4 regions of the Latilactobacillus curvatus JCM 1096 genome follow, and region 3 is predicted to be linked to each of the others. Evidence: predicted binding sites of a transcription regulator. Region 3 holds the regulator's gene; each other region holds the start of a gene.
What was found. Region 3 encodes LexA, which represses DNA repair genes until DNA is damaged. Its sites were predicted from a motif close to CNAACANNTGTTNG; they were not measured.
Positions count from the first base shown of each region.

Region 1 (8,290 bases), 800 kb from region 3:
CGCGGATTTGGCACAATTGCCATTTGCACCGCGTAATGTTGAACTGCCAACGATTTTTTATCAACAATCATTATATCCACAAGTGCAAACTAAAACAGAAGTACAAACGGTGCAACAAGGCAAGTTAAACATGGCCTATCAAATGCCAGCTTATTTCTATCAAGCTGATTATTATGCCACAATGGTGATGAACGCCTTATTCGGTGGCACACCGCTGTCGTTACTTTTTACCAATGTGCGTGAAAAAGCGAGTCTAGCCTACTATGCCTCAAGTGCAATCGATGCTTTTCGGGGTGTCATTACGGTACAGACTGGGATTGAAAGTCGCCAAAAAGATCGCGTCTTAGAGATTATCGAAGCCCAACGTCAACGGATTATCGCGGGTGACTTTGAACAGGCGGTCTTTGAACAAACTAAGTTGGCCTTGATTAATCAATTTAAATCGAGTCTCGATAGTGCGGCCTATTTGGGGCAACAACAATTTAATCGTTTGTTTGTGCCTGAAACTGAAATTGATGCAGAGCGATTTACACAGGCCATCTTGGCGGTTTCTAAACAAGCGGTTCAAGAACAAGCCGCAAAGATGCAATTGCAAGCCATTTACTTCCTGAAAGGGGTCGATACAGATGAAGCTTAGACAAAATCCCCGCTTAGGTGAAACCCTCTATGAAACTGAATTAGAGAATGGCTTGACCGTTAAAATATACCCTAAGAGCGGTTATCATAAGACATATGCAATCTTAACGACGAATTATGGTTCAATCGATAAGACGTTTATCCCAGCTGGGGAAACGGATTATGTGACAGTGCCAGACGGGATTGCGCATTTTCTGGAACATAAATTATTTGAGAAAAAAGATTACGATGCGTTTGAAAAGTTTGGTCGCTACGGGGCAAGCTCAAATGCGTTTACGAGTTTTACGCGAACGAGTTATTTATTTTCAACAACCAGTCACTTGCAAGAAAATTTGGATATTCTACTTGATTTTGTGCAGGAACCTTATTTTTCAACTGAGACGGTCGAAAAAGAAAAGGGCATCATTGGCCAAGAAATCCAGATGTATAATGATGAACCGGATTGGCGCTTATTCTATACAGTGATTGGCAATCTCTATCCGAGTCATCCAGTGCGGACGGACATTGCTGGGACGGTGGATAGTATTGCGCAAATTACACCAGAAGCGCTCTATCAAGCACATGCAACGTTCTATCAGCCTAGTAATATGAACCTCTTTATCGTTGGGCAAATTGATGATCCGGATGAAGTGGTTGATTGGTTGAACGCCAATCAAGCGGCAAAAACATTTGCCCAACCAACAGAAATTGTACGTTCATTGCCTGAAGAAGCTGAAGATGGTCATGATATCATTCCGTATCGGTCACTTGAAATGCCAATTGCGCGTAGCAAGAGCATGGTCGGGATTAAAGGTTTAACGGATTACGGAACAGGTGAGTTAGCACTTGAAACAAAGTTGAAGATGAACTTGTTACTTGAATTGCTATTTGGTGATTCATCAACGCAAGTGCAAAAGTTGTACGATGATGGCACACTTGATGATAGTTTTGGTTACGAATTTGCCATTCAACGGTCATTTAATTTTGTGACCCTTGGTGGCGATGCGGACAATGCCCAAGAATTATCGGATGCGATTATTAATATCTTAGAACATGCCACGGAAAGTCCTGACTTTTCAGAGGATAACTTGGCGTTGGTTAAAAGAGCCGCAATTGGTGAATACTTGCAAGCGTTCAATTCGCTAGAAGCCATTGCGAACCAATATAGTGATGAATTCTTTACCGAAATCAGTCCATTTGATGTCTTAGGTTTGATCGAACAAGTGACTTTAGCGGACTTGCAACAGATGGCAACCGATTATTTCAAAATTGAAACGATGACAGTCTGCCACATCTTACCGGAGGGAGCAAACCATGCCTAAATCAGCCTTAATTATCGGTGCATCCGGTGATATTGGGATGACGGTTGCGACTGAAATGGCGGCGGACGGTTGGTCGCTTTATTTACACTATCATCAAAATCAGACGCGGGTTACGACGCTGCAAAAGCAATTGTTGCAAGACTACCCAAAACAGGATTTTTTTGCGCTTCAAGCTGATTTAACCCAAGAGGACGCTGTTGGAAAATTGACAGGCCAGCTTTTTCAAGTCGATGCGGTCATTTATACAGCAGGTGCGACGACGTATGGCTTATTGCCAGAGGTCAGTGCAACGGCACTCGATCACTTATGGCAGGTGCACGTTAAAGCACCAATGCTATTGATGCAGCAGCTGCAAGCGAAACTAGCGCAAAGTCCATTAGGACGCGTCGTTTTAATTGGTTCAATCTATGGTGGCCGGGGCAGTGCAATGGAAGTGCCATATAGTACAGTTAAAGGCGCACAATCCGCCTTTGTGAACGCCTATGCACAGGAAGTGGCATCGCTTGGAATCACAATTAATGTGGTTGCACCAGGCGCAGTTGATACGAAAATGAACAATCAGTTCACAACAGCAGAACGGGCTGCTGTTGTAGCGGAGATCCCGGCCGGTGCTTTTGCAACCCCAGCACAGATTGCCTATTGGGTATTGAGTTTAATGGCACCTGCAGCCGATTATATGACGGGACAGACATTGTACGTTAATGGTGGTTGGTTAAAATAAAGAAATCTTAATAATGCACATACGTACCAATATGCTATAATTATGGATAATGATACTGGGATAATAGTGGGTGGAATTGATTATGAATGAAATTGGTCAAAAATTACGTGAAGCACGAATTGAAAAGGGCTACACACTCGATGATTTACAACAAATCACAAAAATCCAAAAACGATATTTAATCGCCATTGAAGAGGGCAATTTTGATGCCTTGCCTGGCAGTTTTTACGTGCGGGCATTTATCAAGCAATACGCCCAAACAGTGGGCTTAGATAATGATGCATTGTTGGCAGAATACCAAGATGCTGTACCAGATACGAAACCAGAAGAATATGTTGAAAAATCCGTTGAAAATCAAACCCGATTGACGCGCGAAACAACAGATTCTAAATGGTCGAAATGGCGCAACCTTGTCCCACAAATTACGATTGTGGCAATTGTGGTCATCATTATTGGGGTGGTCTATGGGATTGCGCTCAGCAACCGTGGTAAAGACCGCGAAACGTTAAACGAAACAAGCTCATCGGTTACGGTTTCTGGGGATAAACCAGATCCTAAGAAGGATAGCAGTAGTGAAGACAAGTCTGCTGAAAGCAGTAAGAAAGCCGCTTCTGAAAGTAAGGCACAAGAAGCTAGCAAGAAAGCTGCTGAAGATAAGGCTAAGAAGCAAGAATTAACGGCGAAGATGACCAGCATTAATGGGTCACAACAAGCTTTTGAAATTAAGAACTTGCCAGCTAAAGCCAACCAAATTACGTTCTCAGCTGATAAATCAGCTGCTTGGGTCAGCTTAACGGCCAATGGCCAACAAATTTGGCAAGGTTCTGTCGCAGTTGGTGCCGAACAAACTGCTGAATTACCTGAAGGCGTTACGCAATTTAGTATTCAAACTGGGAATGCACCTGCAACGAAGATGAAGATTAATGGCACCGATATTAACCTTAGTCCAAATAACGAAGCAACGTTTGTGCGGACGATTAATTTCACAGCAACATTGGCTAAATAAAGGACATTAAGGAGTCTTCAACATGAATTTACCAAATAAATTAACGATGTTTCGGATTATTTTGATTCCGATTTTTACTTTGATTTTAGTATTGGATGTGCCTGCGACAGCCATTATGGTCGCTGGGACAAGTATTCCAGTCAGTGCGATTATTGCAACAGTGATTTTCATTGTAGCCTCTTTGACGGACTTACTAGACGGCAAGATTGCCCGATCACAACATTTGGTGACCAACTTCGGTAAGTTTGCTGATCCATTGGCTGATAAATTATTAGTGATGACAGCATTTATCTTCTTAGTGGCGCTAGATCAAGCGCCAGCATGGGTGGTTGCGATTATTATTTGGCGTGAATTAGCCGTTACTGGCCTACGTTTATTATTAAGCGAAGGTGGCGAAGTGATGGCCGCAGCTATGCCAGGTAAGATTAAGACGACGACGCAGATGTTAGCGATTATTCTATTGCTACTCAACAACGTCTTCTTTAACAATATCGGCATTCCAATGGCACAGATCATGTTATACGTTTGCTTGTTCTTTACAGTTTATTCGGGTACCGATTATTTCATCAAGAACAGAGGCGTCTTTAAAGACTCATTTTCTAAATAAACTTAAACTGGCGGGGAATCCCACGCCAGTTTTTTTAACCCAAAAAGCACGAAAAAAACGCGGTGATTCGGGTATAGTAGAGTAGCTTAAAAAATATATAGAACGTTTGTTCGATTTTTACTTGCTTTTATTTCGTGAAATCGGTAAACTAAGAGAGTACTGAAAAGGACTCTTTTGAGGAGGGCACTTAATTGGCTAAAGATGAAAGACAAGCAGCCTTAGATGCTGCATTAAAGAAAATTGAAAAGAATTTTGGTAAGGGCTCAATCATGCGAATGGGTGAAAAGGTTGATACACAAGTCTCAACTGTTTCATCTGGTTCCCTTGCATTGGATGAAGCGCTCGGTGTAGGTGGGTATCCACGTGGCCGAATCGTTGAAATTTATGGTCCTGAAAGTTCAGGTAAAACAACCGTTGCCTTACATGCTGTTGCCGAAGTGCAAAAGCAAGGTGGGACTGCTGCTTATATCGATGCTGAAAATGCAATGGATCCTAAGTATGCAACTGCCCTCGGGGTTAATATTGACGATTTACTCTTGTCACAACCAGATACTGGGGAACAAGGCTTAGAAATCGCCGATGCCTTAGTTTCAAGTGGGGCTGTTGATATTTTAGTTGTCGATTCAGTCGCAGCCTTAGTGCCTCGTGCTGAAATCGAAGGCGAAATGGGTGACGCGCATGTTGGGTTACAAGCCCGCTTGATGTCACAAGCCTTACGGAAATTATCAGGAACAATCAATAAAACAAAGACGATTGCGTTATTCATTAACCAAATCCGTGAAAAAGTCGGCGTGATGTTCGGGAACCCCGAAGTCACACCTGGTGGTCGCGCATTGAAATTCTATTCAACCGTTCGGCTTGAAGTCCGGCGTGCTGAAACCATCAAGAATGGGACCGATATGATCGGGAACCGTGCGCGGATTAAAGTGGTTAAGAATAAGGTGGCACCACCATTTAAAGTGGCTGAAGTCGACATTATGTATGGTCAAGGGATCTCACAAACGGGTGAACTGGTCGACATGGCGGTCGAAAAGGACATTATTAATAAGAGTGGGTCATGGTATTCCTATGGGGATGAACGCATTGGTCAAGGACGTGAGAACGCGAAGAATTACTTGGCTGATCATCCAGAAGTTCAAGATGAAGTCCGGCTTAAAGTTCGGGAAGCATATGGTATTTCGGATGTCCCAGTAGATGAAAGCGATGAAACACAACTCGACGTCTTTACGGATGACGATTCAAACGAATAAGAATCATTAAGCTGAGGCAAAAGTTATTTTGCTTCAGCTTTTTTGATTGCTTAACCGAATTATTCTGATGGTCGATTTGATTGACTGAACTCGAAAACGGTTGCAATGCCGATAGTTTAAGTTGACAGGCGGTTTATGAAACTATAAAATAACTATGTGTTGAAAAACTAAACATAATAACATCTTTAAAAATTTGCAGTGAAAGTTGCAATTCAAAATTTTTGATGATGCGGAGGTGAAACAATGAACTTAGCTTTTCCATTAATCCTCGCAGTCATCATGTTAATCGTTGGTTTACTAGTTGGTTCCGTTCTACAAAAGAAGGCGCACGAACGTGAAATTGATGGTGCAAATAAGACTGCCACAGGAATAATCGCAGCAGCTGAAAAAGAAGCCGCAACGCGGAAGAAAGAAATTCTTTTGGAAGCAAGGGATGAAAATCACCGCTATCGTTCTGAGATTGAAAATGAATTGAAAGATCGACGCAGTGAGGTACAAAAGCAAGAAAACCGTTTGATTCAACGGGAAGAAACAATGGATCGCAAAGATGCAACGTTGGATAAAAAAGAACGTTCATTGGAGCAACGTGAAAATCGTTTAACGAATCAAGCACAAGAGCTAACTGAAAAGCAGGCAGAAGCTGCCACTTTAGTTGAGCAACAAAAAGCGAAGTTGCAAGAAATTGCCGAATTATCGCATGATGAAGCGCAAAAAATCATTTTGGATGAAACGAAACAAGACCTTGAACATGAACGGGCTGTTTTAATCAAAGAAAGTGAAGAAACAGCTAAAGAACAAGCTGATCGGACTGCGCGCACATTAGTCGCTGAAGCTATTCAACGCAGTGCAGCAGATATGGTTGCTGAAACAACAGTAACTGTTGTGACGTTACCAAATGATGATATGAAGGGCCGGATTATTGGTCGTGAAGGTCGGAATATCCGGACATTAGAAACACTGACTGGGATTGACCTGATTATCGATGATACGCCAGAAGCAGTTGTGCTTAGTGGGTTTGATCCGATTCGTCGCGAAATTGCGCGCATGACATTAGAGAAGTTAATTCAAGATGGCCGGATTCATCCAGCTCGGATTGAAGAAATGGTTGATAAGTCACGCAAGGAAATGGACGAACAAATCAGACAAATCGGTGAACAAGCAATCTTTGATGTTGGTGCACACACAATGCATCCTGATTTAATCAAGATTCTTGGTCGATTACATTTCAGAACAAGTTACGGGCAAAACGTCTTGAATCATTCAATTGAAGTGGCCAAGTTAACGGGGATTTTAGCCGCTGAATTGGGTGAAGATGTGACACTCGCTAAACGAGCTGGCTTGTTACACGATATCGGTAAGGCCCTCGACCATGAAGTCGATGGCTCCCACGTTGAAATTGGGGTTGAACTAGCAACGCGTTATAAGGAACCGGCAACGGTGATTAACGCAATTGGTTCACACCATGGTGATACTGAAGCAACATCGATTATCTCAGTCTTAGTCGCAGCTGCTGACGCGATTTCAGCGGCTCGGCCGGGTGCACGTTCTGAATCACTTGAAAACTACATTCACCGTCTTGAAAAACTTGAAAGTATTACGAATAGTTTTAAAGGTGTTGATCATAGTTTTGCGATTCAAGCGGGTCGTGAAGTTCGGGTGATTGTTAAACCAGAACAAGTCACAGATGACCAAGCAACCGTCTTAGCACGTGATGTGAAGAATCAAATTGAGAACCAACTCGAGTATCCTGGCCACATTAAGGTGACTGTGATTCGCGAAACAAGAACGGTCGAATACGCGAAGTAATGCGGATTGGCCTAACATTGAAGCGGGGGACAAAACCAATTTTGTTCCCCGCTCTTTTTTTGGTTTTAATTAAAATTGTGGAGGACATTATCATGAAAGAAGGTGTGTTATTAGTTAATTTGGGGACCCCAGATAAACCAGAAGTCAAAGAAATTCGCCATTTTTTAAAACATTTCTTAGCTGATCAGCGGGTCGTTGCGATGCCCAAAGCGGTTTGGCTCCCCATTAAAAGTGTACATGCAACAGCAAGTTGCTCAATTACAAGCTGAATTACCCGATTATCAAGTTTTTGAGGCGATGTCATATAGTCAACCATTCTTAACCGATGTGCTTAGTGAGATTCAAACGGCGGGAATCGATGATTTGACGGTCGTGCCAATGTATCCGCAATATTCAACGACTACGACGATGTCGGCTTATGATGTAGTTGCGCAGTTTTATTTAAAACAATCAAACATGCCAACTTTGCATTTTGTGAAGGACTTTTATCAACGCTCAGGCTATATCGACTTGATGGCAACGGCGATTGAACAGAAGCTACAGACGCAAACCTATGACGAAATTATTTTGTCATACCATGGGATTCCAAAGTCGTACGTAACAAAAGGGGATCCGTACCAAGCACAGTGTGAAGCAACTACTGCGCTATTGCAGGCGCGCTTGCCTAAACAAACTTTTCGGACCACATACCAATCTAAGTTTGGACCGAATGAATGGCTAACACCGGCCACTAGCACTACGATGCAGTCATTAGCCCAAGAAGGCGTTAGAAAAATTTTGGTCCTAACCCCGGGCTTTGTTGCGGATTGTTTGGAAACTATCGAAGAGATTGATGTTGAAAATCGGGACTATTTTATGGATAATCAAGGCGAACAATTTGATTACATTCATCCCTTTAATGCTGATCCACGATTTACGGCCTTATTAGCCCAGATTGTGCGGGACAGATAATCAGGGTGCTTG
Region 1 is NZ_CP026116.1:54,841-63,130, forward strand. Features, by position in the region: gene yfmF (EF-P 5-aminopentanol modification-associated protein YfmF) at 1-637, shown strand, start outside; gene yfmH (EF-P 5-aminopentanol modification-associated protein YfmH) at 627-1,937, shown strand; gene ymfI (elongation factor P 5-aminopentanone reductase) at 1,930-2,658, shown strand; gene LCU_RS00420 (helix-turn-helix domain-containing protein) at 2,741-3,664, shown strand; gene pgsA (CDP-diacylglycerol--glycerol-3-phosphate 3-phosphatidyltransferase) at 3,687-4,271, shown strand; gene recA (recombinase RecA) at 4,463-5,521, shown strand; gene rny (ribonuclease Y) at 5,765-7,327, shown strand; partial or broken gene hemH (ferrochelatase) at 7,420-8,278, shown strand.
Region 1: a site for LexA is predicted at 4,371-4,384, ahead of recA (recombinase RecA). Genes of this name have one in related genera too.

Region 2 (8,290 bases), 930 kb from region 3:
CTGGTACGGTGCGGCCAATTCAGCCCCAAACAGTTCCTGAAAAGCCGGTTAAAACTGAAATGCAAGCGGCAGCGCAAATTGCGGAAACCGAAACACCCCTTAAACGAGAACCAACTGCTAATCCTAATTTAAATAGCCTGCCGATATTTGAACAACCCCAACAATTGGCCCGGTGGGATGATAAGTACGAAGCAGAGGCGATCGGAAATCCGTTTGGTGAACAACCTGAAGATGATGCAGCACCCATTGAGCGTTTCCCAGCGTTACGCTATATTGGACAACTGCACAATACATTCTTATTAGCAGAAGGTGAAGATGGCTTTTACATCTTAGATCAACATGCTGCTCAAGAACGGATTAAGTATGAATACTATCGCGAAAAAATTGGTGAAGTTAGCAACGACGCCCAGAATTTATTGGTGCCCCTTGTGTTGGAATATCCCAATAGTGATGCGATTAAGATTCAAGCACAAAAGGAACTCCTTGCCGCAGTGGGTGTGCAGCTAGAGAGCTTCGGCCAAAATAGTTTTGTTATCCATAGTCATCCGACGTGGATTGCGCAAGGCCAAGAAGAAGCAACGATTCGCGAGATGATTGACACTGTATTGGAAAACGGGAAGTTAGACATTGCCCATTTCCGTGAAAAAACGGCGATTATGATCAGCTGTAAACAGTCAATCAAGGCACACCATCACTTAGATGATGCGCAAGCTAAAGCATTGTTGGTTGATCTGGCACAGACGGAAAATCCGTTTAACTGTCCACATGGCCGACCGGTTTTAATCCATTACACGCAAAAAGATTTAGAAAAAATGTTTAAACGGATTCAAGATCCACACCATAGTTGGGAGGGCGAATAATGTTTATCTTAGCATCACAATCACCAAGACGCCGCGAACTTTTACAAAAAGTCGTGCCTGATTTCGAAGTCCAACCCGCAACAATCGATGAACGCCAGGTACCAGTGACGGCACCAGCTGACTACGTGCAGATGTTGGCGCAACTTAAGGGTGAATCCATCGCCCAAAAGAATCCTCAGGCCACTGTGCTCAGTGCTGATACTGTTGTCAGTTTTCAGGGCACGATTTACGGTAAGCCACATGATCGTCAAGATGCAGCCGAAATGTTACGGCAATTGAGTGGCAGCACGCATCAAGCTTATACAGGTGTTTGGTTATCCATTGATGGTGAAATCCGCAAAACGGTTGTCCAAACTGATGTCACGTTCTGGCCGTTAAGTCATGAAATGATTGAAACGTATTTAGACACCGAAGAGTACCGGGATAAGGCTGGTGCTTATGGTATTCAGGGACAGGGAAGTCTGCTCGTTGAGAAAATCAACGGTGACTTTTACAATGTTGTTGGCTTGCCCATCAGTACGGTGGCTCGGTTGTTAACCGCTAAGGAGGCTGACTAATGGCAACGCAAAACATTGCCGTTTATTGCGGCGCTAGTAGTGGTAATAAAATAATCTACACGGAAGCGGCTAAGGCGTTAGGCACTTGGATTGCTGGGCGCAATGCGCGCTTGATTTATGGCGGCGCCCAAGTTGGTTTAATGGGCACCGTGGCCGACACGGTGTTAGCCCATGATGGACAAGTGACCGGCGTCATGCCAGGGTTTATGAGTCAGCAAGAACTCGTCCATCCAGGTTTAACCGAAATGATTAAGGTTGATACGATGTCAGCGCGTAAAGCCAAGATGATTGAACTGGCAGATGTGTTTATCGCATTGCCGGGTGGTCCCGGTACGCTGGAAGAAATGAGTGAAGTTATTTCATGGGCGCGAATTGGGCAACAAAATGGTCCCTGCATTTTTTATAATGTCGCAGGCTATTATGATTTGTTACAACAATTTTTAGCCCACATGGTCAGTGAAGGTTTTTTAACACAGGTCGATTTTGAAAAATACTTATTTACCGATTCGTTCAGTGTGATGGCATCCTTTATCAAGGATTACCAACCGCCGAAGATTCGTGAATACTAATTGCTAGGGTTTGAGTTGGCCGGGGGTCACTTAGGCCCTTCTTTTACGCTTTTTGGCTGCTGGCTGTTTCACGATTCGGATTTTATGTTACAATTTAACAAGCAAATATACGTTCTCGTAAAGTAGGTAAATTTATGTATGAATATTTAAAAGGTTTGGTGACGGCGGTTAGTCCGTACTATGTCGTCTTAGAAGTTCAAGGCGTCGGCTATCAATTGCAAGTTGCTAATCCGTATCGTTACACCGAATCAACGACCGATATCGTTCAGATTTATGTCTATCAAGCGGTTCGTGATACGGATATCACGTTATTTGGTTTTTACGATCTAGATGAAAAGCAAATTTTCCAAAAATTAATCAGTGTTTCTGGAATTGGTCCTAAGAGTGCCTTGGCCATCTTAGCCAATAGCGATCATTCTGGGTTAATCCAAGCGATTATGAATGATGATGTGAGCTATTTGACCAAGTTCCCTGGGGTTGGCAAGAAGACTGCCCAACAAATTGTCTTAGATTTAAAGGGCAAGCTCGGTGATTTGGAACAAACCGAAACGCTCGCTGGTCAAACGGCTATCGATCTTGGTACGCCTGGTGAATCACCAGAATTAAACGATGCGTTAGCGGCGTTAACCGCGCTTGGGTATTCAGCCCGCGAAGTCAAAGCGATTACCAAAACACTGGCTGATTTCAATGCACAAACTACGGATCAGTACTTACGTGAAGGTTTACGCTTATTAATGAAGAAATAAAGGAGGACTAATGGATGGCAGAAGAACGAATTGTTTCCGCAGAAAACGAAGATTTCGCAGAAACAAGTATTGAAAAGACGTTACGGCCACAAGTCCTCGCGCAATATATCGGTCAAGACCGGGTCAAAAATGAGTTGGCGGTTTATATTGAAGCCGCTAAAAAGCGGGAAGAGTCGTTGGACCATGTGCTATTATATGGCCCGCCTGGTTTAGGTAAGACGACCTTGGCGATGGTGATTGCCAATGAACTGCATGTTCAGATTCGGACGACGAGTGGGCCAGCAATTGAACGGCCTGGCGATTTAGTCGCATTGTTGAACGAGTTACAACCTGGTGATGTACTATTTATCGATGAAATTCATCGCTTGCCGAAAGTGGTCGAAGAACTACTTTATTCGGCGATGGAAGATTTCTACATCGATATCGTGGTCGGACAAGGGCCAACTGCGCACCCGGTGCATTTTCCATTGCCACCGTTTACCTTGATTGGCGCAACGACTCGGGCCGGTTTATTGTCGGCACCGTTACGTGATCGTTTCGGAATCGTCGAACATATGGCATACTATGATGAAGATGATTTGGTCGATATCGTTGAACGCTCGGCAGATGTCTTTAACATGGCCATTGTCCAAGAAGGCGCGCATGAGATTGCCCGTCGTTCGCGGGGGACGCCGCGGATTGCGAACCGCTTATTAAAACGGATTCGCGATTACGCTCAAGTGGCGGACCAAGCGGCAATTGATCAAGCGATTGCCGACCATGCGCTTAGTCAACTACAAGTCGATGTACGTGGCTTAGATAGTATTGACCGCAAGATTCTCCAGATGATGATTGACTATTATCATGGCGGTCCAGTCGGTCTAAAGACGATTGCGGCTAATATTGGTGAAGAAAATGAAACAATCGAAGCCGTTTACGAACCGTATTTGTTACAGATTGGGTTCTTAAAACGGACACCGCGGGGACGTGTTGTGACGCCCGCTGGTTATGAACATCTCGGCATTCCCTATTCAGAAAATTAGAAAGAGGTTACACAATGGTTTCAACAGAAGATTTTGATTATAATTTACCAGAAGAATTAATTGCTCAAACACCGATGATTGAACGGGCAGCGTCTCGTTTATTGGTGATGGATCACAAAACAGGCGCACTAGAAGATAAAGTTTTCTACGACATTATCGATGAATTAAATCCCGGCGATGCAGTTGTCATGAACAATACGCGGGTCTTGCCAGCACGTTTATACGGTGTCAAACCGGATACGGGTGGCCACGAAGAAGTCTTGCTTTTAAACAACACGCATGACGATGAATGGGAAGTTTTGATGAAGCCAGCACGCCGGGCCAAAGTCGGCACCGAAGTTGTTTTTGGTGATGGTCAATTAAAAGCAGTTGTGACCAAGGAACTCGAACACGGTGGCCGCATGATCGAATTTAAGTATGATGGCATCTTCATGCAAATTCTAGAAGCCTTAGGCGAAATGCCTCTACCACCATACATCAAAGAAAAATTAGACGATCCAGAAATGTATCAAACCGTTTATGCTAAAGAACCAGGTTCAGCTGCCGCACCAACTGCTGGCTTCCACTGGACAGAAGAACTCTTGCAAAAGGTGCAAGATAAAGGCATCAAACTCGTGTACTTAACGTTGCATGTTGGGTTGGGAACTTTCCGGCCTGTTTCAGAAGACAACGTGGAAGATCACAAAATGCACAGCGAATTCTACCGTTTAACAGAAGAAGCTGCTGCAACGTTGAATGAAGTTAAACAAAACGGTGGCCGCATCGTGGCAACGGGGACAACCAGCATTCGGACGCTAGAAACAATTGCGACGAAGTTTGATGGTGAACTCAAAGCTGATAGTGGCTGGACATCAATCTTTATCAAACCTGGTTATCAATGGAAAGCTGTTGATGCATTCATCACGAACTTCCATTTACCAAAATCAACCTTAGTGATGTTGGTCGCTTCATTTACCGGTCGCGAAAACATCTTAAATGCTTATCAACACGCTGTTGATGAACGGTATCGTTTCTTTAGCTTCGGCGATGCCATGTTTGTTAAATAATTCGACAAAAATGAGGTGGCAGCATTGATGTATTTGAGAAAAGCAACGTTTACAGATTTACCGCGGATTTTAGAGATTATCGAACATGCAAAGGCCGCCTTAAAGGATCGCCAAATAAATCAATGGCAAGCAGGTGAACCTAATCAAACTCAGTTTGAAGACGAGATTCGCCAAGAATTATGTTACATTCTGATGGCTGACCAACAGGTGATTGGGGTCGCCTCAATTCTAGCAACTGAAGATCCTGGCTATGCAGCAATTACCAATGGTCAATGGCAATCTGGTTCGACACCTTATTTTTCAATTCACCGTGTCGCACTCGATAGTGCCTTCCACGGCCAACATCTCGGGACACAGTTTTTAACCTTATTGGTGACCGCTGCCAGTTTACGAGGCGCACATGATTTACGCATCGATACGCACCCTGATAACTTGGCGATGCAACATATGATTCAAAAAGTAGGCTTTCAATATCGTGGTGACATCTTCATTGCAAACGGTCCGTCACCGAAACGCTATGCGTACCAATTATTACTGAACCAACAATAATCCTAGAATTGGAGTCGATTAAATGGAACCAGCGATCAAGTATCGTTTAATCAAGAAAGAAAAACATACCAGGGCGCGCCTTGGTGAAATTGTGACACCACATGGCACGTTTAAAACACCCATGTTTATGCCAGTTGGGACCCAAGCCAGTGTTAAGACAATGGCGCCTGAAGAATTAAAAGAAATGGGTGCCGGCATTATTTTATCGAACACCTATCATCTCTGGTTACGACCTGGGGAAGACATCGTTGAAAAAGCCGGTGGTCTTCATAAGTTCATGAACTGGGATCGCGGTGTGTTAACCGATTCTGGTGGTTTCCAAGTGTTCTCACTTGCGAAATTACGGGATATCAGTGAAGACGGTGTTGCCTTCAAGAGTCATTTGAGCGGCGAAAAACTGTTCTTATCTCCTGAAAAAGCAATCCAAGTCGAAAATGCTTTGGGTGCCGATATCATGATGAGTTTCGATGAATGTCCACCATTCTTTGAAAGTTATGACTACGTTAAAAAATCAGTTGAACGGACATCACGTTGGGCTGAACGGGGCTTGATTGCGCATCAAAACCCAGCAACACAAGGTCTATTTGGGATTGTCCAAGGGGCCGGCTTTGAAGACTTACGCCGCCAAAGTGCGCGCGATTTAGTTGGGATGGACTTCCCCGGTTATTCAATCGGTGGCTTATCAGTTGGTGAATCAAAAGGCGAAATGAATCGCGTGCTTGATTTCACAACACCAATGTTGCCTGAAGACAAACCACGGTACTTGATGGGCGTCGGTTCGCCTGATGCCTTAATCGATGGTGTGATTCGCGGTGTCGATATGTTCGATTGCGTGTTGCCAACCCGGATTGCCCGTAATGGGACAACAATGACCTCACAAGGCCGATTAGTGGTTAAGAATGCGAAGTACTCAGAAGACTTCCGCCCACTGGATCCTAAGTGTGATTGTTATGTCTGCAAGAACTACACCCGCGCTTACATTCGCCACTTGATTAAAGCGGACGAAACGTTTGGGATTCATTTAACGAGTTACCATAACTTATACTTCTTGATTAATTTGATGCATCAAGTGCAAGATGCCATCGAACAAGATAATTTATTGGAATTCAGAGAAGCGTTCTTCGAAGAATATGGTTACAATGAAAAGAACACTCGGAATTTCTAGTGAATCACTGGAAGTTGCTTGATAAGTCTGATAGAGTTAGTAATAGACAAAATTGAAAAGAGGTTTTTTAAATGGCAAACTTTGTGTTAGGTGCCGGCGGTTTTAATCCCAGTTTCTTCGTTATCTTAATTTTAATGATGGCAATGATGTATTTCATGGTAATGCGCCCACAAAAGAAACAACAACAAAAACACCAAGAAATGGTGAACCAAATGAAAAAAGGCGACGCAGTCATCACAATCGGTGGTTTACACGGTGTGATTGATTCTGTTAATACAGATACTAAAATCGTTGTCTTAGATTGTGACGGCGTTTACCTCAAGTTTAACTTGAGCGCAATCCGGACAGTAACACCAACTGCTTCAGAAGCCGCAACAGTGGTTGAAGAAGAAACGGTTGAAGAAACAAAAGAAGATACAAAATAATTCAGAGAGCGCTCGATTGAATACTTCAACCGAGCGCTTTTTTATTTGCATTATATAGTAAATTTATTATCAAATGTAGGCTTTTAAAAGATAAATCGCCTTTAACTAAGAAATAAAATTTGTAATTATAATCACAAAACAGTTTACAAACAACTCAAAATGCGCTAAACTAACTTTGTTAAATAAATCACAATAGTTAATTGGCATGGAGGGAATCGATATGGTTAAGAAAGCAGCAGTTGAAACGGTTGAAAACACAGTGAATGAAATGGTCACCGATTTAGTGACGCGTGCACAACGGGCATTAGCAATTTTGGAAACATTCGATCAAGCCAAGATTGATAATATTGTCCATCAAATGGCGATTGCTGGGTTAGACCAACATATGACACTCGCTAAGATGGCGGTTGAAGAAACTGGCCGTGGGATTTATGAAGATAAAGCCATCAAGAATATTTTTGCAACCGAGGAAATTTGGAATGCGATTAAAGACAATAAAACAGTTGGTGTGATTGAAGAAGATCCAGAACATGGCATCACTAAGATTGCAGAACCCGTTGGTGTCATTGCTGGTGTAACACCAGTCACGAATCCAACCTCGACGACGATTTTTAAAGCTGAGATCGCGATTAAAACGCGGAATCCAATCATCTTTGCTTTCCATCCTAGTGCGCAACGTTGTTCGGCTGAAGCATTGAATGTCATTAAAGCTGCAGCGGTTAAAGCCGGTATGCCAGCAGATGCACTCTTATATATCGAAGAACCAAGTATTGCAGCTACCCAGGCTTTAATGAACCATGAAGGGGTCGCAACTGTTTTAGCAACTGGTGGTCCTGGGATGGTGAAAGCCGCTTATTCAACTGGTAAACCCGCACTGGGGGTTGGGGCTGGGAATGCGCCAGCGTATATCGAAGCTTCGGCGAACATCAAACAAGCCGTCAATGATTTAATCCTCTCGAAATCATTTGATAACGGGATGATTTGTGCTTCTGAACAAGCCGTAATTGTTGATGCTGAAATTTATACGGCAGTGAAGAAGGAATTCCAAGCACAAGGGGTTTACTTCGCTAAACCAAGCGAATTATCAGCACTCAATGACGCAGTAATCGACCCAGATAAGAATGCGGTCCGACCTTCAATTCCAGGCCAATCTGCTGCTAAAATTGCCAAACTAGCTGGGATCGATATTCCAGAAGATACGCCAGTTTTAATTGCTGAAATTAAAGGTGTTGGACACCAATATCCACTCTCACATGAAAAATTATCACCCGTACTTGCGATGATTAAAGCTAAAGATCGCGAAGATGGCTTGCAACTCTGTGAAGCAATGCTAGATCTTGGTGGTCTTGGG
Region 2 is NZ_CP026116.1:1,824,741-1,833,030, forward strand. Features, by position in the region: gene mutL (DNA mismatch repair endonuclease MutL) at 1-860, shown strand, start outside; gene LCU_RS09400 (Maf family protein) at 860-1,417, shown strand; gene LCU_RS09405 (LOG family protein) at 1,417-1,986, shown strand; gene ruvA (Holliday junction branch migration protein RuvA) at 2,121-2,732, shown strand; gene ruvB (Holliday junction branch migration DNA helicase RuvB) at 2,747-3,754, shown strand; gene queA (tRNA preQ1(34) S-adenosylmethionine ribosyltransferase-isomerase QueA) at 3,769-4,800, shown strand; gene LCU_RS09425 (GNAT family N-acetyltransferase) at 4,828-5,349, shown strand; gene tgt (tRNA guanosine(34) transglycosylase Tgt) at 5,372-6,514, shown strand; gene yajC (preprotein translocase subunit YajC) at 6,586-6,939, shown strand; gene adhE (bifunctional acetaldehyde-CoA/alcohol dehydrogenase) at 7,160-8,290, shown strand, end outside.
Region 2: a site for LexA is predicted at 2,089-2,102, ahead of ruvA (Holliday junction branch migration protein RuvA). Genes of this name have one in related genera too.

Region 3 (8,290 bases):
TTCGACAATCTGCCCTTGATCTAAAACCAAGATTAATTCAGCATCGCGAATCGTCGATAGACGGTGCGCGATGGCAATACTTGTACGTCCTTGACGTAACCGAGCGAGACCAGTTTGAATCATCGATTCCGTTTCCGTATCGATATTAGCCGTCGCTTCGTCCAAGACCAAGATTTTAGGATTTGTAACCAATGTTCGCGCAAACGAAATTAATTGGCGTTGTCCACTTGAAAATTGAGCGCCACCTTCAATTACACGAGCATGATATTGACCAGGTAATTGTTCGATAAAGTCATCAGCTTGCACGAATTCAGCCGCTGCGCGAATTTGGGCATCTGTAATCTCTTGATTAAATAATCGAATATTTGATGCGACATCACCATAAAACATGAATGCATCTTGTAGAACAAGCCCCATCTTGCGGCGCAGTTCTGCTGTCTGAAGACTCCGAATATCATGTCCGTCGATTAGAATCTGACCTTCATAAAATTCATAGAACCGCATCATGACATTAATAATTGAACTTTTCCCAGAACCGGTATGCCCAACTAAGGCGACAGTTTGTCCAGGTTCAACAACAAATGAGATGTCATGCAAAATTTCATTTTTCCCATCGTATGAAAACGAAACATGCTTGAATTCGACGCGACCCTCAGTAATTTCATTTGCAGCATCGGCATTTTGAGCTGGCGCATATTCTTCTTGATCGAGAATTCTGAAAATTCGGCGACCAGCGACCATTCCATCTTGTAATGATGATAAAGAATCCATCATATTGGTCATCGGATTAAAGAAGTTCCCAACATAGGTTGTGAACGCATAAACCAAACCCGCCGTGACAAAGCTATGCAGGGCTGAGACACCAAACAAGCTCAAGACAACGACCAATGCCAGTGTATAGAGTAAATTCACAATTGGTGCGAGCAACAACGAGTTCGTTCGAATCATCGCTTCGCGCGTTTTTAAATAGTCCGCGTTAACTTGTTCGAATTCGTCGGTCAACCGTTTTTCCTGGCGGAATTGTTGGATAATCGTAATCCCTTCGATTGATTCGTTGAGTTTCGTATTCAACTGACTCAATTTTTCACGCATATGCCGGTAAACCCGCGCACTGTAACTACTGTAATACCAGATAACAATTAACAATATTGGTAGAAACGCTGCCGTTGCAAGGGCAATTTTTGGTGAAATTAACCACATCGCAATGAACGCTGAAATGATTGAAAATGAACCGACTAACAAGGATAAGAAAACATTCCAATAATCAATCAAAGTCATCGTATCATTCGTGACCCGCGATACAATCGAGCCTGCTGGCGTCTGATCGAAATAACGCATCCCGAGTTGATGGAGCTTCTGAAATAAATCGCGCCGGACATCTTCCATCGCGCGTTCCGAACCCATTCCAAAAAGGAAAGATTGGAAAAATTGTGTAATGGCTTTGAGAATCACGCCTAAACCGTACAACGCCGCAACCCCCATTAAAACTTGGGTGGTCGCACTCTGATTGGTTAAGTAACGATCCATAAAGACTTGTAGTAATCGTGGTAATAAAATATTGATGGTCGCTAAACCTGCGGCGGCCACAATTGCGCCGATAAATTGGCGTTTATAGCGTTTCGTATAACCAAAGAGGCGTTTCATGATGTGCAATTGCTCTTTCAATGGAACTTTCTTGGACCATTCTGATTGATATTGCTTGGCCATCTTATGCACCTCCTAAGGCTTGACTTAATTGTTGCTTCAACCACATCTCTGCGTACCAGCCATCTGCGGCAAGGAGTGCTTCGTGTGTCCCACGTTCGGTGATTTGACCGTCATCCATGACAATGATTTCATCGGCGTGCATCACACTACTCAAGCGATTAGCAGTGATAATGGTGGTTTGATCAGCCCGCATCGTTTTCAAATTCATTAAAATCGCTTCTTCAGTCTTTGCATCAACGGCTGATAGCGAATCATCTAAGATCAGAATTTCTGGATCAGTCATAATCGCTCGCGCAATCGCAATTCGTTGTTTTTGCCCACCAGATAACGACACACCACGTTCACCAACGACCGTTTCATAACCTTGGACAAACGTTAAAATATCATCATGCACCGCACTCGAAATCGCGGCATCTTCAACCGCCGCTTGATTTCGGTCAAAATCAGCAAACCGAATATTGTCGCGGACATCCGTTGAAAATAAGAAATTATCTTGTGGCACATAGCCGATACTATCAAGTAACGCATCCAGCGAATAATCCCGGATATCGTGACCATCAATTTGAATCTCGCCTTGATACTGATCATATTCACGCAATAATAATTTAATCAGTGTGGTTTTACCCGAACCAACTTTTCCGACAATGCCCAACGTTTTACCTTGTGGCAGAGTGAACGCCACCTGTTTGAGCGTTGGTTGTTTGTCGCCAGGGTACGTAAATTTTTGAACAGCATAATGAATATCGCCAGTTGCTGGTGTTTGAATCGCATCCGGTGCTTCGACAATGGTGCTGGTTTCTTTCAAAAGTTGATCAACCCGATCATAACTCGCATTGCCCCGTTCCAAGACGTTGAACAAGCGCCCAATCGCAAACATTGGCCAAACAAGCGCCGCGATATAACTAATGAACGAAATCAATTGACCAATCGAAATGCTGTGATTCATAACCAACGTCCCGCCATAAATGATTGTTACAATGTACGTTAACCCGATAATCAAACTGATGGCGGGATCAAATAAACCATCAATCATATTCACACGTTTATTAATCGCAATTGTCTTCGTGACAATCTCGTTGAAATCTTTAATATCAGCTTCTTCTTGGCCAAACGTTTTTAAGACTTTAATCCCAGAGACACTCTCTTGGGTTTTATCATTCAACCGTGAAAAAGCCGCCTGTGATTGCCCAAACGCTGTGTGTAAATGTGCACCTAACCGTCGTGACGCAACGGCCAACAAGGGCATTGGAATCAAGGCCATCAACGTTAAGCGCCAGTCAACGAAAATCACCATCGCAATAATCGTTGTCCCACCAGTGATGATTGAATCGGCAAAGGTTAAAATACCGGCACCAGCCACTTGTTGAATCGCGGTTAAATCATTCGTGGCATGTGCCATCAAGTCACCTGTCCGATGTTTTTGGAAGAAGGTCGTGTCCATCTTCATGAAATGCCAGAACAATCGACTCCGCAATGTCCGTTCCAGTTTAGCCGCGCCACCCCAAATCCGGGTCCGCCAACCATAGCGAAAAATATATTGTAAAATCGCTGCGCTTAACAAGACGCCGAGCCACATGATTAATTTTTGGGCCGTTAATTGTTTGGCGTCCATTAAATCAACCAGGGTCCCAATCACTTTTGGTGGCACAATTTGGACAATCGCCACGAGGACTAAAAAGATGACGCCCCATAAATAGCGGCGGTATTCTTGTTTAAAATACCACCCTAGTTTTTTAAAAATTCCCATGTTGTGCTCCTATCCTCTAAAATTCGATAAGTCCTATTATAACAATCTTAATTAAGCCGGACAATCATTTGTATTTCCGTTCTTATTATGATAAAAAAAGAGCTTCTAACAAACGACTTGTTCGTTAGAAACCCTTTTAAAACCGACTTGACTGTTTTATTTTTTGTTGCTACGTTTTTGTTGTGCTTTCATTGAGCTCATCATCTGATTTAATTTCTTTTCAGATGGTTTTTGACCCATTTGCATCATCATAGCCTTTAACATTTCTTCGTTAATTGGTGGATTGTCTTGGAAATACTTCTTCATGTAAGCACGTGCGCCAAAGAAACCAGCGACTGCGCCTAATAAAGCCCCAATGACAAATAATAAAATGCCTAATCCCATATCTTATGCACCCCTTCCTAATTCAGTTCACTTAAATAGTTTACACATAATTAACCTAAAAAGAAAGCGGAATTCTAAGATTAATCGTCACGCAAGCCTTTTTCCCGTTGGATATCCTTCACTTTTTCAGGAGTGACTTCCTTACCTTCTTTGTCATACACTTGTAGCATCTCAACTTGTGAGCGGAAACTTTCGCGGAAATCCTTTAAATAGGCATCGCGCAGTGTTTGACGTTCTGCTGTTTCAGCTTCAGTTAGTCCTTCAGCTTTTGCTTTGTGTGCTAATTCATTAATTCGGTCTAATCGTTTTTGATCCATTGCCATCTTGTTGCCCTCCAATTCAACCTATTTGTCTATTTTGGACTAAAATCCGTAAAATGTCAAAAAACACGAACGCTTGTTTGAAATCCCGCTATAGGTATGCTAACATATAGCTATTAGAACAAATGAGGTGCTCTTATGACGAGAACAGAATCCAAGCAATTAGAGGTCTTGCGTTTTATCCATGACCGCGTTCAAGATAAAGGTTATCCGCCAACGGTTCGTGAAATTTGCGAAGCCGTTAATTTATCCTCTACTTCTACCGTTCATGGCCATTTAGCACGCCTTGAGAAAAAAGGCTTTTTACAAAAAGATCCGACTAAACCACGTGCCATTGAATTAACAGCAGCTGGTTTGACAGCAATTGGTGCATCACAGAAGAAGATTCCGGTTCTCGGTGTTGTTACAGCTGGGGTGCCCATTTTAGCGGTTGAAGAAGCGACCGATTATTTCCCGATTCCACCAAGTCTACAAACTGAACAAGATTTGTTCATGTTGACGATTCGCGGTGAAAGTATGATTAATGCCGGAATTTTAGACGGCGATGAAGTGATCGTTCGTAAACAAGCGACTGCCGATAACGGTGACATCGTGATTGCAATGACTGCTGAAGATGAAGCAACTTGCAAACGATTCTTCAAGGAACCTGATCATTATCGGCTACAACCAGAAAACGATACATTTGAACCCATTATTTTGAATGAAGTTAGCATCTTAGGTAAGGTCGTTGGCCTATACCGCGACAGAATGTAGCTATCAAAAAAGGATTCGCCGTTATGGCGAATCCTTTTTTAGCATGTTCCTTCAGCCAGGTCCTTACGTTTAGCGACTGACTGACGTTACATTTTTTCTTAACGTGCTTTCTGATGCAATTTCTTCCGTCTAGCCACGTCTCGCAAACAACCCGATTGCATCGGTTATTCACCAACCTAAGTTAATGCTCAGACTCTCCCAGCTTAGAAAGACATCCATTAATAATCCATTAATTTGAAGATATCGTAGTCTTTAATTTTTTCGCGACCGTTTAAATCGTTTAGTTCGATTAAAAAGGCTGTTCCGACAACAATCCCACCTAATTCTTCAACCATTTTGATGGTTGCGGCGATTGTGCCGCCTGTTGCGAGTAAATCATCTGTGACCAACACTTTTTGACCGGGTTTGACCGCGTCTTTGTGCATGTATAATGTTGATTCGCCGTATTCCAAGCCGTAACTTGCTGAGACGGTTTCGCGTGGTAACTTCCCTTTTTTACGGGCTGGTGCAAAACCAACGCCTAATTTGTAAGCTACTGGGCAGCCGACGATGAATCCGCGGGCTTCAGGGCCAACGATCATTTCGACCCCTTTACTCTTTGCGTATTCGACGATCTTGTCGGTTGCTGCTGCATATGCTTCACCATCAGACATCAAAGGTGAGATGTCACGGAATGTGACACCTTCTTCAGGGAAGTTGGGCACACTTGCAACGTAATCTTTAAAGTTGATTGCCATTTTAAATTCGCTCCTTAACTCTTTCAACAGTTTGCTACTGATTGAATCCTGCCAGCCAGTCTTTCATCTCCGCGAAGGTTGAGTAAACAAGCTGCTTTTCCATGTCAATTTTAGCTAATCGTTGTTGATAACTCGGTGCACTTTCTAATGCGTGCTTTTCCGGTTGTTCCGCGGCCGAAATGAGACCACATTCTATTTTAACAAATCCTAAGTCAAAAAACACCTGCAACATAAAAATTAATAGCGGCAATTTAATTTTTAGATAAGTCGCTAATTCCCCTAACCGTGCTTTTTCAATTCCTGGATGTTGACGTAGGTAAACCAAGAAAGTCGCAAACTGTTTCTTATCAGGAATACCATCAAGATATGCCGAATACTTACTATAGAAGATAAAGCTGATTTTAGTGGCCTGTTGTTGGCGATAAAAGGCTTCAAATTCATCTAAATCAGTTGGTTCATCAACCACAATCAATTCTGCTTGCTGTGCGACATCGGCTGCTAAGATGGCTTGGCTGCCGGCTGGGATATAACTTTGTAGCTGTGCCAGATGCTTCTCATTGAAAAAGACATAGGTGCCACTAGCTTTAAACAACTGTTGCGTCAACCGATTACTCCGTTGATCGATTAACACTTGCCCACTCGTTTGTAAATCTTTCAGCATCAATTGCAACGTCGTATTGCCGCGCCAAGTATTCTCACTTAGTTGACCAACTAATTTCAACTGTTCCACCGCTTGTAAATCGTCGTACAACGCACCACGGTTAAATGCTAAGACTGCTAACTGCGCTTCTTGATCAACCGCCGTAAATTTCAAATGCTTCTGATCCGCACCGATCTGCTTCACATTGGTGACGGATGGCACCGTCATTTCAATCAAAGGTTCTGGGTTATCCGTGCCATAAGGAGCTAATTGACTGATGGCTTGATAAACATCGGGCGTCACATCAGCTAATGCGAGCTGTAAATCAACCGCCAATGTGGGTTTCGTTGTTAAATCAATCTGATTATCAGCGGCATAAGTATTCATCGCCGTTTGTAAAGCAGCCAATTGATCGACTGGCATCGTTAAGCCAACAGCCATATGATGCCCACCAAAGTGCGTCAACAATGTGCGTTGGGCATCAAGCGCTTTAAAGAGATGATATGCTTCAACACTTCGTCCCGATCCCTTGGCTTGGCCAGTTGCTAGATCAATTGCTAGCACTAAAGTTGGCTTACCGGTTTGTTCAACGATATGACTCGCCACAATCCCCAGCACACCTTCATGCCAGCCTTCATGTGCCAACACTAAGGTCGCACTAGCTTGGTTCTCAGGTGTTTGTGCCATTTCGCTAGCTAGCGCAGTAATTTCTTGCACAAGACCCTGGCGCTTTTTATTTTGTTGTTCCACAAATTGGGCCTGTTCCACCGCTTGTTCTTCATCGAAAGTCGTTAATAGATTAACACCTAAGTTGGCATCACCTAAGCGACCAATCGCATTCAAACGTGGCCCAATCCCAAATCCAATCGATGTGGCGTCAAGCGTTTCTTGTTCAATACCCGCTGACTGGCAAAGAGCCACTAAACCGGGACGACTGGTATTTTGTAATTGTTGTAAGCCTAAGCTAACTAAAACGCGATTTTCATCAGTCAGTGACACTAAATCACAGACCGTCCCAATCGCCACTAGGTCCAAACTCTCGTAAGGGATTTCTTCCAATAATGCCGTAGCGACTTTAAATGCCACCCCAACCCCACATAAATCACTAAAGGGATACTGTCCCTCTGGATGACGGGGGTGAATGATTGCTGTCGCATTTGGCAATGTACTTGGTAGTTCATGGTGATCTGTGACCACTACATCGACACCGTGTTCTTGCGCGTAGGCGATTGGCTCTAAGCCACTCACCCCGTTATCAACGGTCACAATCAACTGGGTCCCATTTTCAACGAGTTGCTTATAGACATCTAAATTGGGCCCGTAGCCATCTTTAAACCGGTTGGGCACATATACTTCCACATCGGCGCCTAAACTTTCGAGCGTCTCTTGCATCAAAGCGGTACTTGTAATCCCATCGGCATCGTAATCGCCGTAGACTGTAATTTTTTCGCCGCCCATCACAGCCGCTTGGATTCGATCGACTGCCGTTTGCATATCATACAAAGCGTATGGATCATGTAATTGACCGACATTCGGATGCATAAACGCACTGATTGCCTCAGGTGTTTTGATTCCTCGTTGCCACAACAATTGGGCTGCGGCTTTCGGGAGTGCTTCAACTGCCATTATTGCTTGTAAGTCTTGGTCAGTTGGTGTTGCTTTTAATTGCCATTCATATTGTGCTTCCACATTAATCCCTCGCTACTTCCAAATCATTAACTTACCCATTATAGCAAAGATTATTATATTTCGTTTAATAATCCAATCAATGCTTTTGTTTATCAGTCCAAATGATATACTGTTAATTGATACACAAGGTTATTACATAGGGGGAAACAACCATGACAGTTTTAGTATTAGGTGGCGCCGGCTACATCGGCTCGCACACCGTTGATCAATTAATTCAACGCGGCACGGATGTGGCCGTTGTCGACAGTCTCGTCACCGGCCATCAAGCCGCCATTAATTCACAAGCGCGCTTTTATCAAGGCGATATTCGCGA
Region 3 is NZ_CP026116.1:856,001-864,290, forward strand. Features, by position in the region: gene LCU_RS04500 (ABC transporter ATP-binding protein) at 1-1,707, opposite strand, end outside; gene LCU_RS04505 (ABC transporter ATP-binding protein) at 1,709-3,454, opposite strand; gene LCU_RS04510 (YneF family protein) at 3,611-3,838, opposite strand; gene LCU_RS04515 (DUF896 domain-containing protein) at 3,919-4,161, opposite strand; gene lexA (transcriptional repressor LexA) at 4,297-4,911, shown strand; gene LCU_RS04525 (adenine phosphoribosyltransferase) at 5,130-5,648, opposite strand; gene recJ (single-stranded-DNA-specific exonuclease RecJ) at 5,683-7,977, opposite strand; gene galE (UDP-glucose 4-epimerase GalE) at 8,130-8,290, shown strand, end outside.

Region 4 (8,290 bases), 650 kb from region 3:
GAAGAACGCGTTGCGCGCGCGATTGTTGCCAGTCAGATTCCGGTGATTTCATCAGTTGGTCATGAAACGGACACGACTATTGCTGATTTAGTGGCGGATGTCCGGGCAGCGACACCAACAGCAGCAGCTGAATTAGCAACACCGGTTTTGACGGACGAAGTGTTGAAGTTGAAACAACAACGTTTGCGGTTATATCAGGCATTTTCGAAAACATTGGCATTAAACAAAAAGCAATTGGTCCACTTACAGAACAGTTACGTCTTAAAACAGCCGCAACGCTTGTATGACGGCTATTTACAAAATGTCGATCAGTTGCACCGTCGTTTATTGTTGGCGCAACAACAACGCTTACAGACTAGTCAACAGAATGTACAACTCTTGCAGCAACGCCTGCAGTCGCAATCACCAAGTGGTGCGATTCAACAAGCACAAAGAATGTTGACTGATACCGATCATCGTTTGAAACGAGCAATCGAGAGCCTTGTCCAAAATCGGCGGCAACAGGCTGGACAAGCGGTGGCGGCCTTGGATCTCGTAAGCCCGTTGAAAATTTTGGGACGCGGATTTGCTTATGTAACGGATGATAACCAAAATGTAATGAAAAAAATGACCGATTTTACGGTCGACCAATCAATCGAGTTACATGTCCAAGATGGCCTCGTGAACGCGCGTGTCACGGCCACTCATAAAGGAGACGAATAAGATGGCAGAAAAGAAATTAACATTTGAAGAGAACTTAGCACAATTGGAAGCAATTGTGAATGAACTGGAAACGGGCGATGTGCCACTTGAAAAAGCGATGACTGCTTTTCAAAAGGGTGTTAAATTAAGTCAAACATTAGAAGAAACCTTAAGTAAGGCTGAAAAAACGATGGCCAAAGTGATGGCAGATAATGGCGAAGAAGTCCCATTGGATGCTGAGGCACAAGAATAATGGTTGATTTCAAAACGTTTGCGCGCCAACAAGTGCCCGCATTTGAAACCTATTTGACTGAGCAACTTGCTCAGATTGAAGAACCAACCTTGCAAAAAGCGATGACCTATTCAGTGATGGCTGGCGGGAAACGTCTCCGGCCACTTTTGGTATTTGCGGTGCTTGCAAGTGCGGGGCGACCGATTAATCAAATGGCGTATCGCGTAGCGGGGGCATTGGAATTAATTCATAGCTACTCATTGATTCATGATGATTTACCGGCGATGGATAATGATGACTTACGGCGCGGTCAACCTACGAACCATAAGGTTTTTGGCGAGGCGCAAGCTATTCTAGCCGGCGACGGGTTATTGACACTTGCATTTGAATGGTTAACGACGACCGATTTGACGACTGATCAGCAGAGCCGCGCTGTTCGATTATTGGCGCAAGCAGCCGGTCCAAGTGGCATGGTTGCTGGTCAGATTGAAGATATCGAAGGACAAACTAAAACTTTATCGTTAGTTCAATTGAAACAAGTCCATCAGCTCAAAACGGGCCGTTTGATTGAATGCGCGGTCGGCTTAGGTGCGATTTTGGCTGATTTATCCGATGAACAAATGGCTAGTTTACAGCTTTTTGCGCAAAATTATGGGTTGGCATTTCAGATCCAAGATGATATTTTAGACGTGACAAGCACTACAGAAGCGATGGGCAAGGCGGTCCATAAGGATGCTGACGAACATAAGAATACTTTCCCAGGCTTATTGGGCTTAGCCGGTGCAAAAGACGCGTTGGATGAGACTTATCAGGCCGCGCAAACTGCTTTAACGGATTTATCCGGGTTAGATAAAGCACTATTAAATAGTTTTTTAAACTATTTTAATGAATAGGAGAACAGATGAAAAAAGAACGGGTAGACGTATTATTAGTCCAACAGGGATTATTTGATTCCAGAGAACAAGCAAAACGGTCTGTGATGGCTGGTGAAGTGTACGGTAAAAATGATGAACGAATCGACAAACCGGGCGAAAAAATCGACGCTGAAACTGTCTTAAGTGTCAAAGGGCGTAAGATTCCGTATGTTGGCCGAGGGGCTTTAAAATTGGCGAAAGCGGTCGAGGTTTTCAACATCGATTTACAGGATAAAATCTCACTTGATATCGGTTCTTCAACAGGGGGCTTTACTGATGTGGCGCTTAGAAATGGGGCCAAACTCTGTTACGCACTAGATGTGGGCTATAACCAACTAGCATGGAAATTGCGCGAAGATCCACGCGTCGTAGTGATGGAACGGGTTAATTTTCGTTACAGTCAACCAGAAGATTTCACCAATGGTCAACCAGATTTTGCCATGACGGATGTTTCGTTTATTTCGTTACATAAGATTTTGGTGCCGTTGAAACCCATCTTGAAACCGGACTGCGAAGCGGTTGCTTTAATTAAGCCGCAATTCGAAGCCGGCCCTGAAAATGTCGGTAAACACGGGATTGTGCGTGATCCGAAAGTGCATAAGATGGTGGTTAAAGACATCGTTGATTTTAGTTTAGCGACGGGCTACGACGTGCTAGGGTTAGATTTTTCACCAATTAAAGGTGGTGAAGGCAATATTGAATTCTTGATTCATCTACGGAATACGACGGCTGAGACTGGAACGATGGCCCCAAACATGAATATTGATACGGTTTTAGAGAATGCCTATGCTGCTTTGAAACGACCAACGGGAAAATAGTGTATAAAACTTTGTATTTTATGTATAAATGCGCTATCATTGAGGAATAGAATAATTTCTCACATGAAGAGGGTGTTTTAATGCGCAAGGTAGATCGGCAACGACTGTTAAAAAATTTAATCCAGACCCATGAGATTGAACGACAAGAGGATTTTGTGAAGCTGTTACAAGCGGAAGACATCGATGTTACGCAAGCCACGATTTCGCGGGATATTAAAGAAATGCAGCTCATTAAAGTGCCAAATGCGGACGAGGGCTATCACTATAGCCTACCGCCTGAAAAGAAATTAGACGTTAAAGAAAAGTTGCGCCGGATTTTACGCGACGCCTATATTACGCATAACCAACAAGACTATTTTGTCGTGATTAAAGCCTTACCGGGTAACGGGACGGCAATTGCTAATCTTTTGGATCAAATGCAGCTCAGTGGTGTATTTGGTACAATTGGCGGCGACGACACCGTGTTGGTGATTTGTAAATCAGAAGAAAATGCTAAACAGTCTACGAAGTTTATTGAAGACTTGCTAAAGTAATTTGGCAAGTTTTTTTAGCATCAAGAGAAACGAAAGGGGGATGATCAGATGTTACAAGAGTTGGTCATTCACGATTTTGCAATTATCGATCAGTTAGCAATTAGTTTTGAAGAAGGGATGACGGTGCTCTCGGGGGAAACCGGAGCCGGTAAGTCAATTATTATCGATGCAGTCGGGTTACTCGCTGGCGGCCGGGGTTCACAAGACTTTATCCGGACTGGTGCTAAAAAAGCGACCCTTGAAGGCTTATTTACGATGACGCCTAATGGCACAACCGCCGCAGTATTAGACCAGTTTGGCATTGAACACGACGAACAAACCGTCTTGTTACAGCGCGATTTAGCCGTTAATGGACACAATGTTTGTCGGGTCAACGGTCATTTGGTCAATACAACCACTTTGAAGCATATTGGAGAAACCTTAGTTGATATTCACGGTCAAAATGAACACCAAGAATTAATGTATCCAGATCGCCACTTGGGGTTGTTGGATGAATTTGCGCATCAAAAGTTAACAACCGCGAAGGCAGCCTATGCCGAAACTTATGCTGCCTATCGTAAAACACAGCGTGCCTTGAAGCAAAAACAGCAAAATGAACAAGAATGGGCGCAACGCTTGGATATGCTGAAATTTCAAACTAACGAAATTGATGCAGCCCAATTACAGGCTGATGAAGAAAGCAAGTTAGTCGAAGAACGAGCCAAACTAATGAACTTTCAAAAAATTAACCAAGCATTGCAAGCCAGTCACACGATTTTAGCAGGAGAAGACGGGAATGCGTTAGACCAAATCGCAGTTGCAATGAATCAGATGCAAGAAATTGCTGAACTCGATCCAGAATTCAAGCGTATTGCGGACAGTCTGCAGACTGGTTATTACACGTTGCAAGATAGTAGCATTGATATTAGTCGGGAAGTTTCAAACTTAGAATGGGATGAAGCACGGTTAGATGAAATCGAACAACGGCTAGAAACTATTAATAATTTGGAACATAAGTATGGTGATTCAATTGCCGAAATTCTCGCTTATGGTGAAAAAATCGGGGCTGAACTAGCAGCGATGCAAGCAACTGAAGCGAACGCAAGTGAGTTGGAGCAGCAATTCACGCAACTTGAACAACAACTTAGGACAAACGGACAAACGTTGACGCAATTACGCCAAAAAGCAGCTAAGCAACTTGAAAAAGCGGTTCATCAACAGTTAAAAGCGTTATACATGGAAAAGACGGTCTTTAAAGTTGAATTCTTGCCAAATGAACAGGAACAGTTCATGGCTTCCGGGATGGACAAAGTTGAATTTTACATTCAACCCAACCCTGGTGAAAAACTACGGCCGCTCGCTAAAATTGCTTCTGGTGGGGAATTATCGCGCTTGATGTTAGCCCTTAAAACGATTTTCTCCGAATCACAAGGCGTTACTAGCATCATCTTTGATGAAGTTGATACCGGAGTGAGTGGGCGTGTGGCCCAAGCGATTGCCAATAAGATTAGTGAAATTGGCCAACATTCGCAAGTGCTCTGCATTACGCATTTGCCGCAAGTCGCAGCAATGAGTGATCATCAATATCAAATTCAAAAACAAGTGAAACAAAATCGAACAGAAACGTCCGTTCAAAAAGTAACCGGTAAACAACGGATTGCTGAACTGGCACGGATGTTAGCGGGGACTGAAGTAACAGAGTTAACTTTAGAACATGCCGAAGAATTGGTGGCATTAGCGGAAACGGCTAAGCAAAGTCGCCGACATTAAAATAAGGGTGCAGCCAAAATATTTTTTTGGCTGCACCCTTATTTTTTTGCTTAATTTTTCTTTTGAATGTAACGAATTTGATTGCAAAGGACAATCTTGTAGAGGTTCGAACGACTCTCTTTTAGCAGATACTTGTTCGCACTGAGTTGTTTAACCAAGCGCCCGGTCACTTGTTCGAGATGATCGTTAACATTGAATTGCACCGCAACATGGTAGTGGCGTTCAAACGCTTGGGTCATAAATAATTGAATCTGAGCAGGTTGCATTTGGGGTTGTTCAACAAAAGCAGTCGCTTCTGGTGTAAGTTCAAAAAAGCGGTGATATTGTTTAACCAATTGTTGACTGAGTCCGCTAACCGTTGCTTGTTTAAATTCCATGATTTCATCCTCCGAACACTTGTTTGTGTTTTCATTATACGAACAAACGTTCAGAATTGCAAGCGGCATTTTTTGATTTTTTTCGTGTATAATAGGATGAACTGATAGAAAGGGTGATTTGATGGGCAAAATTGAATATGAAATTATGGCAGAAATCGGTGTGTTGAGTGAAAATCCAGCTGGTTGGCGTAAAGAATTGAATTTAATCTCTTGGAATCAACGTGCACCAAAATTTGATTTGCGAGATTGGGCACCGGATCATGCCAAAATGGGTAAGGGTGTGACGCTGTCAAACGACGAAATTGCGTCCTTAAGGTTAATTTTAAATGAGATGGAAACAAAGTAGACTTGAAATTTCCCGCCAAATAGTGCAGAATAGACTTTAACTATTTTATAAAAGAAGAGGGAATTACGTAGATGTCCAATCGAGGAATGTTGATCGTTTTATCAGGCCCATCAGGGGTCGGTAAAGGAACTGTCCGTCAAGCAATGCTAGAAGATGAATTTCGTGATTTTCACTATTCAGTTTCGATGACGACGAGAAAGCCAAGACCAGGCGAACAAGATGGTGTTGACTATTATTTTGTGAGCAAAGAAGAATTCGAGCAAGAAATTGCAAATGATGGTATGCTAGAGTATGCACAGTACGTGGATAATTATTATGGCACACCGATGAAGTATGTGAATCAGACACTAGACTCAGGGCGCGATGTTTTATTAGAAATCGAAGTCCAAGGCGCAATGCAAGTGCGCGAGAAGTGTCCCGATGGCGTCTTCATCTTCTTGACACCACCCGATTTATTAGAATTGCGGAATCGAATTCAAAAACGCGGCACAGACGATCAAGCAACGATTGATAAGCGGATGCAAAAAGCAGCCGACGAAATCAAGATGATGGAAAATTACGATTATGCTGTCGTCAACGACGAAATTCCAAATGCGGTTCAACGAATCGAAAAGATTATCGAAAGTGAACACTTACGAGTGCCACGTGTGATCGACCAATACAAGAAAATGATAGGGGAATAATAATATGATTGTATATCCTTCAATTGATAAGTTACTAGAAAACGTGAACTCACGTTACTCATTGGCTGTTTTAGCTAGCAAGCGGGCCCATGAAATCGAAGCCGGTGATATTAAGATGTTATCTGAATACAAATCACCTAAAACGGTTGGGATGGCAATGGAAGAAATTGCTGCTGGCAATGTCATTATTGATCCTGATTCATTGATGCTTGAAAAAGATGCTGAAAAAATGGATAAGCTCGCTCAAAAAGACAGCGAATAAGAATAATTAAAGAACCTGCATGTTTAGTTTATTCATCGATGGATGTTTAAATTAAAGTGCAGTTTTTTTAGTTTTAGGGGGTTTTGAAAGTGGATTTAACGAATAAACGAATTGCAGTTTATGTGACAGGTGGCATTGCCGTCTACAAAGTGGCTAATTTGGTGCGTGGATTGATTAAAGCAGGTGCTGAGGTCCAAGTGGCAATGACTCAGGCGGCAACCGAATTTGTCACGCCACTGACGTTTGCCACATTAACGCGTAAACCCGTGTTAACTGATTTGTTTAATCAAGACCAACCGGATCGGGTTGCCCATATTCACTTAGCGGATTGGACTAATCTGGCGGTGATTGCTCCGGCGACTGCTAATCTAATCGGGAAACTCGCTAATGGGATTGCTGACGACTTTGTCTCGACCGCCTTGTTAGCCACTACCGCGCCCAAATTAATTGTGCCGGCGATGAATGAACATATGTGGTTTAATCCAGCTACCCAACGGAATTTAACCCAACTTAAAGCAGATGGCTATACTGTCATGGAACCGGATACCGGCTTTTTAGCGGAAGGCTATGCTGGTGTCGGGCGGTTCCCTGAAGAAACCGCGATTATGGCAGAAGTTGCGCAACAATTCGGACCGCAACGGTTAAGTGGGCAGAACGTGGTGGTGACTGCCGGTGGGACACAAGAACCAATTGATCCGGTACGCTACATTGGCAACCGATCTTCTGGTAAAATGGGGTATGCAGTGGCCCAAGCAGCCGTGGCGATGGGGGCGAATGTGATCCTCATCAGTACGCGTCCAGAATTGCCAGTGCCGGCTGGTTTGCACAAAATAATTTACGTTGAAACGGCGGCGCAATTACAAGGCACAGTTAGCAGTGTCTTTGAAGGGGCCGATGTTGTGGTGATGGCTGCGGCGGTTGCCGATTTTAAACCGGCCCAATATGTCACGCACAAAATCAAAAAACAACCGAACACAACTGAGATGCAGTTAACTTTAGACCGCACCCCAGATATTTTGGCGACGCTTGGGCAACAGAAGACGCATCAATTCTTGGTCGGTTTTGCGGCAGAAACAGATGATTTACTACAACATGCCCAAACCAAACTAGCAGCTAAAAATGTTGATTTACTCGTGGCGAACGATGTCAGTCAGCATGATCGGGGCTTTGGTGTTGATCAAAATGCGGTTACGCTTTTACAACCGAATGCAGTACCGGAAACATTAGCGTTGGCGGATAAAAGTGTGATTGCGACTCAAATTCTAGAACGAGTTGCTGAGTTGTTAGCTTAACTAAAAAGGAGGATTCAGATGCCACAAATCGCAAAAGTGATTGTCGATGTGCCGACGATGCAAACTAATCGGCCATACGATTACCAAGTACCGGATACTTTATTAGACAGTATTCAACCTGGGATGCGTGTGGCGGTTCCTTTTGGCAAAGGTGATCGATTAATTCAAGGCTTTATCTTGTCCATTCAAGATCAAGCCAATTTTGAGGGGCAATTAAAGCCGATTACGGCGGTCATTGATTTACAACCGGCTGTGAATTCAGAATTACTTCAATTATCAAGTTGGTTGGCAGAGCGGACCTATGCCTTTCAGATTACGTGCTTACAAACGATGCTCCCAAGTGTGATGCGTGCTAAGTACTCTAAGACCGCGCAACTAGTTGATGAAATTGATCCAGCCTTAC
Region 4 is NZ_CP026116.1:207,110-215,399, forward strand. Features, by position in the region: gene xseA (exodeoxyribonuclease VII large subunit) at 1-702, shown strand, start outside; gene LCU_RS01180 (exodeoxyribonuclease VII small subunit) at 704-934, shown strand; gene LCU_RS01185 (polyprenyl synthetase family protein) at 934-1,806, shown strand; gene LCU_RS01190 (TlyA family RNA methyltransferase) at 1,815-2,645, shown strand; gene argR (arginine repressor) at 2,726-3,178, shown strand; gene recN (DNA repair protein RecN) at 3,227-4,927, shown strand; gene LCU_RS01205 (hypothetical protein) at 4,978-5,304, opposite strand; gene LCU_RS01210 (YdbC family protein) at 5,426-5,650, shown strand; gene gmk (guanylate kinase) at 5,722-6,333, shown strand; gene rpoZ (DNA-directed RNA polymerase subunit omega) at 6,338-6,595, shown strand; gene coaBC (bifunctional phosphopantothenoylcysteine decarboxylase/phosphopantothenate--cysteine ligase CoaBC) at 6,685-7,887, shown strand; gene priA (primosomal protein N') at 7,906-8,290, shown strand, end outside.
Region 4: a site for LexA is predicted at 5,317-5,330, ahead of LCU_RS01210 (YdbC family protein). Genes of this name have one in related genera too.